Regions from separate parts of the Mesorhizobium maamorense genome, predicted to be linked through region 2. Evidence: riboswitches for the same ligand, from Rfam matches in the RefSeq annotation. Region 2 holds a riboswitch; each other region holds the start of a gene.

Region 1 (2,259 bases), 2.4 Mb from region 2:
CAGCTCTTCAGTCTTCTGGGCGGCGAATGCCAGCCACGACCCGACGTCCACGTCGAGCGCGGTCTCCATCCGCAGGTCCATCGGCACATGAAGCATTGAGCAGGAAGGCGCAATTTCGACGCGGTCCAGCGGCCAGCCGGCAATCACCGGCTCGATGCGGTCGAGAATGGCATTAAGGTTCGCGCGCCAGACGTTGCGCCCGTCGATCAAGCCAAGTGAGAGCACCAGATCCTTCGGTGCGAGCCGACCAACCGTCACCAACTGCTCGGGAGCGCGCACGAGGTCGAGATGCAGGCCCGCCAGGCGCAGCGAAAGCGCGGTCTCGAGATTGTCTCCCAGCGGCCCAAAATAGGTAGCCAGCATAATCTTCAACTTGGGCGCGGCTTTCGACAGCTGCCCGTAGGTGAATTCGAAGGCAGCTCGTTCGTTCGGGTTGAGATCGAGCACAAGCGCCGGCTCGTCAATTTGCACCCAGTCGGCCCCCGAGAGCTCCAGCCTCCCAAGCAGTTGCTCGTAGACGGGCAGCAGCCGCGGTAAGAGCGCTATGGGATTAAAGCCCTGGTCGGGAGACTTCGCCAGCTTGAGGAAGGTCATCGGTCCAAGGATGACCGGGCGTGTATGGATGCCGAGCTCTTTTGACTCCAGAAAGTGATCGACTGGTTTCGTCGACGAGAGGGCGAATGTCTGATCGTCGCCAAGCTCCGGCACGATGTAGTGGTAGTTCGTGTCGAACCATTTGGTCATTTCCATCGCGGTTACGCGCTGCCCCTGAACTGCATGCCCGTGACTGGCGTGTCCGCAACCCGCCGTATCGCCTTGCGTCCCGCGCGCCATCGCGAAGTAGATGTCGAGCGGGACCTCGCCGCTCATCCAGCCGTAACGAGCTGGCACGGCGCCGACCATTGCTGCGGTGTCGAGCACATGGTCATACAGTGAGAAATCGTTCGACGGGATTTTCGACACGCCGCGGTCGTGCTGCTCGCTCCAGCTGGCGGCACGGAGCGCCTTCGCCGTCGCCAGAAGGTTGGCAGCAGACGATTTTCCGGACCAGTAGCTTTCGAGCGCGAATTTCAGTTCTCGCCGGCGACCGATACGCGGCACGCCAAGCGTTGCTATGGGAACTTGCTGGGAGACATTCATTCCATACCCCGATGGTTGGGGGCGGGGACAAGGAAGGCGCTAACAGGCCGGCATCAATGCCGAACTGCCGCGGCCACCAGACACCCCGCCCGTGGACGTTGTTCACCGTGGCAGGTCTCCTGGCTCGCGGGTCACAGCCTCTGCCCCGTCTTCCCGGGGCAGTTCACCCCAGTGACATTGGTGGGTAGGCTCGCCGCTTACAGTTGCGGGGGCAGCACCGGCATTGCACCGGCTTCCCTCTTAGCTCCGCTGGGGCAACGCCTTGCGAAGAACCACGACACCCGAACAATCGCAGCCCCTCGTGTTGCTGTCAATAACGTATAAAGAAATGTTTATGTGTTTATGTGAAACCTTTTACCTGCTACGGGTTTGCACGGTCCAAGGCCCCGGTCCAGCTGAGCCGCTTGTGCCCCAGTTTTGCGCAGGCCGTGCCTGGCTGCTCCGGCAAATCCGCTAGCAGCACGATCCTGGCTAACGACTTCGTCAAATGGCGTGTTGGCCACCATGATCGGCCACAGTGCTGGCCCGAAGAGCGTAAATGTTTCCGAGCCGTCAAAATCCGAAATCTGGAGAAAACTGCCATCCTTCACGGAAGGGCACGCGACATTTCTGCACGCGCTTGTCTTAACAGCCCTGCAGCAAGTGCGGTGGGCAGCACCTTGCGATATGCCGCCTACAGCAATCCCGCCAGTTCGGCTTCTCTGCGCAGATTCTGCCTTGGCCTGGGGCCGATCTGCTGGATCACCAGGCCGGCCGCCAGTGAGCCGAGATCGCCGCAGGTCTTGAGGTCGCGGCCCTGCGTATAGCCATGCAGGAAACCCGCGGCATAGAGGTCGCCGGCGCCCGTCGTGTCGACCAGCTCCTTGATGGCGGTCGCCTGGATGACGACGGTCTCGTCGCCGCGCGCGATGACGGAGCCTTTTTCCGAACGCGTCACGGCGGCGACTTTGCAGTCCTTCCGGATCCGGGCCAGCGCCTCGTCGAAGGACGAGGTCTGGTAGAGCGACTTGATCTCGTGGCTGTTGGCGAAGACGATGTCCACGGTGCCCGAGCGCATCAGGTCGAGGAACTCGTCGCGGTAGCGGTCGACGCAGAACGAATCCGACAAGGTCATCGACA
Region 2 (2,259 bases):
CCGCCGGAAAATTCCGGCGCGTCATCGTCGGCATGGCGGGTCCATTCGGGGTCGTCATGCCGGCCCATCAGGCCGCGACCATAGATCGGCACCAGCCGCGACAGGTCCTTGTGGACGCCGGGGCAATGCAGGCATTCGTTGAAGTTTTCCCAGAAGATCTTCCAGTTGCAGTTCATCACCTTGCGCAGCACATGGCCCGATACCAGCGATTCCAGCGGCCAGTTGCCGAGATCGCCGGAGGCCGGGTCGAAGGATGAGTGCGCCGAGCCGGCGGCATCTTCCGCGAGATTGACGAAGACGAAGCCGCGCCAGACCGACAGCGCGACGCGATAGAGCGGATGGTCCGCCTTGTCGAAACCTTCGGGCAGCGTTTTCGATGGCACGCGCACGAGATCGCCGCGCAGCGAATAGGACCATGCGTGGTAGGGGCAGGTGATCAGCCGCGCCTTCAGCCGCCCCTCGCGTTCCTGGCAAAGCTGCGAGCCGCGATGCCGGCAGGTGTTGTGGAAGGCGCGCAGTTCGCCGGTGTCGTCGCGCAGCACGACGATCTCCTGGGTGCCGACGCGGAAGGTGCGAAAAGCCAGCGGTTGGGCGAGATCAGCTTCACGGCAGACGAGCAGGCAGTTCCTGTACCAGATGGCGTCAAGGTCGCGCTGGTAGGCCGCCGCATCCCAATAGGCCGACGACGGCAATGTCGGCTCGGCCCGGGTGAGGCCGTTATAGGGGGCGTGCTGGCTCTGGACGGGCTGCATGGCTGGCCTCCTGTGAGATGGCAGCCGACACCCGGCTACGGAAATTGTCAATTGCAGCGGAGCAAGCGGCCGGACGGCGCTAAAGCGCTTGTCGCCGTCGGAATTTGGTTTGCCGGATGCGGCGATTTTCCCTATAGTCACCTTCGTCGTCGGTTCCGATTGGAGCCAAGAGGGAATGCGGTGCGGGCAGATTTGTTGCCCAATGCCGTGGCTGCCCCCGCAACTGTGTGCGGTAGTCCTCTCCATATGCCACTGAAGATTTTCTTCGGGAAGGTGGGGAAGGGCGCTGATCCGCGAGCCAGGAGACCTGCCGGCGACAGGAAACTGACTTCGATGCCCTCGGGTGGAGGGTGAAAGGACAAGACATGAATACCGCTTCCGTCTCCCTCGGCGCCTCCATCTCCTCGCAGTCGCGCCTCCTGCAGCTCGCGCTCGCGGCGCTGCTCGGCGTTTTCGTCGTAGGCTTTGTCGGTTTCTCGCATATCGACGCGGTCCACAATGCCGCGCACGACTATCGCCACTCGATGGCGTTTCCCTGCCACTGATAGGGATTTGACATCATGAACCTGTTTCGCAACGTCGTGTTCATCGCGGCGATCGCAGGGCTCGTGGCCGGTGTCGTTCTCGCCTGCATGCAGGCCTATGCCACCGTGCCGTTGATCCTGAAGGCGGAAGTCTACGAACAGGCCGGCGGCGGCCACCACCACGACCATACCGCACCGGCCCCGACCGACAACAACGCCATGAACTCTGCCGCCCCGGCGGGCAATGCCATGAGCTCCGCCGCGCCGGCAGCCGCTGAAGCTGTTCCGGCTGGAGAGGAAGGCTGGGCGCCGGCCGACGGCTTCGAGCGCTTCGCCTTCAGCGTGCTTGCCAACATCGTCACCGGCATCGGCTTCGCGCTGGTCCTGGTCGCGGTTTCGGAATTCGCCGGCGGCATCGGCAACTGGCGCCAGGGCGTGTTCTGGGGACTGGCCGGCTTTGCCGTGTTCACGCTGGCGCCGGGCCTCGGCCTGCCGCCGGAACTGCCGGCCATGCCTGCCGCCGAGCTTCTGCCACGCCAGATCTGGTGGACGGCGACGGTGGCGGCGACGGCGATCGGCCTTGCCCTGATCGCCTTCCGCAAATCACTGCCGCTGGCGATTCTGGGCGTGGTGTTGATCGTCGCGCCGCATATTGTCGGCGCGCCGCAGCCGGACAGTTTCGAGACGCCGATTCCGGAAGGCCTGCATCATCAGTTCGTGGTGGCGGTGACCGTAACCAACCTGGTGTTCTGGCTCGTGCTCGGCGCTGCCGCCGGCGTGGTGCGTGGACGCTTCACCGGCAGCGCGACGAGCCTGCGCGACAGCTTTGCCTGATCGCGGAAGACTGACCTTCATCATCGGCGGTGCGCGCTCCGGCAAGAGCGCGCACGCCGAAACGCTGATGACGGCCTTGCCTTCGCCATGGACCTACATCGCCACGGCGCAAGCCTATGACGACGAGATGCAGCAGCGCATCGCGTTGC
Region 3 (2,259 bases), 3.3 Mb from region 2:
CGTCCTTGTGAACCAGCCATTTGGTCGTCACCGCGGTCTCGGTGGCGCTGATCGGCAGCACGCGGAACGTGACGGCGTGGTCGCCAAGGATGTGGTTCCAGGTCGTCGGATAGTGATAGAGCAGCAAGGAGCCGATGCGGTCGGTGGCAACGCCGTCGGACAAGTTCTTCTTGACCGCGCGTTTTCCCGTCATCGTATAACTGACGGCATCGCGCAGCAGCGGCGCGCGGGTGGCACGGTACTGTCCGGCCGGGTCGATGCGGAACCTGCTCGGCAGGCCGGCCGCCTCGCACTTGGCCCAGTGCGCCAGCATCTCCGGGTCGCTGTCGGCGTCTTGCACGCCAGTCACGGTCGGCGCCTCCGGGAAGGTCTTGCAGAGCTCCGGATGGTTGCCGGCGCAATGATAGCATTCGCGGTTGTTTTCCCAGACCAGCTTCCAATTGCCCTTCTCGACGATGGTGCTCTCGAAGGCGACCTTTGCTTCGCGCAGCCGATGCGGCAGCAAATAGGGTTCGATCATCGTCCGCATCGGCGCGAAATCCGCCGGCTCGTCGGCGAGGCAAATGAAGATGTAGCCGCCGACGCTTTCGCAGGCGACCGGCTTCAGGCCGAACTGGCTCTTGTCGAAACCCTCGGCCATCTGCCTGGCGAACAGCAGCCTGCCGTCCAGTTCATAGGTCCACTGATGGTAGGGGCAGACGAGCTTCGCCGCCGTGCCCTTGTCTGTGTTGCAGACGCGGCTGCCGCGATGGCGGCAAGAATTGTGGAAGGCGTTGATGTTGCCCTTCTGGTCACGCACCAGCACCACAGGATAGTCGCCGATCTGCACGGTGATGAAGCTGCCGGGCCGGGGCAGTTCGCAATCATGGCCGATGAACAGCCAGTCGCGGTACCAGATCAGCTCCATGTCGAGCTTGAAGTAGTCGGGATCGGTATAGAAGGGCTGCTCGAGCGAGAAGCCGTCCCTGCGGCCTTGCAGCCGTTTCAGCATGTCGTTGCGCGCATCCATGTCCTGTCCTCGCATTGAAGTCCTGTCCTCGCATCGAAGGACTGAACGGAGGGGAGAGAGGAAGGATCAAGCCGCGCCGGCTTGCGCCGGACATGCACCATCCGCCTCTTGACCGCCCGCCGCGATCAGTCGAGTCCAACATCTCGGGCTGGTTTCCGGGCTCTGGAGCTGTCCTTGCGGACTGTCGCGACACCTTCCCAGGCCTTTGCCCAGTGGTCTCCCGTTGCGACCTGAACTCCACCACCGTTGCGGGGGCAGCGCCGGATTCTGACCGGCTTCCCAATTCTCCGCCTCGTCGTCACGCGGCGGCACCTGAGATGGCAGGATCTAACCATGATCGCCGGCTTGTCGTCGGCATGAAAACGACATCGCATCCATGCCGCGCGACACGCATTGGAAACAATGCGGCCGCCGTTGCAGGGGCAGAAAGCCTCAGGTCGCCGCCTCGGATTCCGTCTCGTGGCGGAGGTGACTATTAGCGTCCCCTAAAATCGAACCGAACGGTTCGTTTCTGTTGACGATGCGTGCAGGACGGTGTGAACACTGGGCCTTCGACACAGTTGGTGATCGCGCGACGTGTTTGCATAACCATCTGATACTAAACAGAAAAAAACGAATGTTGAAGGCTCTGGCACAATTTCAAGTGGTGGAAACTTGGTCCACACGGAAAAACTTCGTGATTGGAAATGGCGGTATGGCCTTCCCACATCGGGGCTGTCCGAACGACGCGATTTCCTCCCAAGACACGCCGCTAGACGGACGGAAAAATACTGGAGTATCAAAAAATGAAAAAGATCATTCTCACTGCCGCCGCCCTTCTGGCTGTTTCCGGCAGCGCCTTCGCTAGTAGCGACCATTATGGTTCGAATGCCCCTGCGGCCACCGCCGTCGACAGCTCGTACACCGCTTCGACCAAGAAGTCGGAACCGGCTGCCCAGACGCCTGTCCAGGGTGCCGATCGCAACCTCTTCGGCAACAACTAACAGCCGCTCTCCAGTTGACGGCGGGCCTTCCGCCGTCCTGGCGAAATTTGAGAATTCAGGAGACTTGAAATGAAGAAGATCGTTCTTGCTGCCGCCGCCGTCCTGGCCGTGTCGGGCAGCGCTTTCGCCGGCAGCGACAACTATGGCTCCAATGGCGCCAACCAACCTGCTGTCACCTCGGTCGACAACGCGCACACGGCTTCGGTCCAGAAGTCGGCGCCGTCTGCCCAAGCGCCTGTTCAGGGTGCCGATCGCAACCTCTTCGGC

What was found. A riboswitch is a leader RNA that binds a small molecule or an ion and turns the genes downstream of it on or off. The one in region 2 is predicted to bind cobalamin.
Region 1: another riboswitch for cobalamin. It lies ahead of metE (5-methyltetrahydropteroyltriglutamate--homocysteine S-methyltransferase); the one in region 2 lies ahead of ACIU1A_RS13745 (CbtB domain-containing protein).
Region 3: another riboswitch for cobalamin. It lies ahead of ACIU1A_RS30060 (aromatic ring-hydroxylating dioxygenase subunit alpha); the one in region 2 lies ahead of ACIU1A_RS13745 (CbtB domain-containing protein).

Annotation. Positions count from the first base shown of each region.
Region 1 is NZ_CP173356.1:308,592-310,850, forward strand. It holds gene metE (5-methyltetrahydropteroyltriglutamate--homocysteine S-methyltransferase) at 1-1,116, opposite strand, end outside; cobalamin riboswitch at 1,232-1,432, opposite strand; gene ACIU1A_RS02080 (adenosine kinase) at 1,814-2,259, opposite strand, start outside.
Region 2 is NZ_CP173356.1:2,693,144-2,695,402, reverse strand. It holds gene ACIU1A_RS13750 (aromatic ring-hydroxylating dioxygenase subunit alpha) at 1-752, opposite strand, end outside; cobalamin riboswitch at 886-1,082, shown strand; gene ACIU1A_RS13745 (CbtB domain-containing protein) at 1,118-1,297, shown strand; gene ACIU1A_RS13740 (CbtA family protein) at 1,313-2,110, shown strand; gene cobU (bifunctional adenosylcobinamide kinase/adenosylcobinamide-phosphate guanylyltransferase) at 2,103-2,259, shown strand, end outside.
Region 3 is NZ_CP173356.1:6,008,949-6,011,207, forward strand. It holds gene ACIU1A_RS30060 (aromatic ring-hydroxylating dioxygenase subunit alpha) at 1-1,009, opposite strand, end outside; cobalamin riboswitch at 1,138-1,340, opposite strand; gene ACIU1A_RS30065 (DUF680 domain-containing protein) at 1,795-1,992, shown strand; gene ACIU1A_RS30070 (DUF680 domain-containing protein) at 2,062-2,259, shown strand, end outside.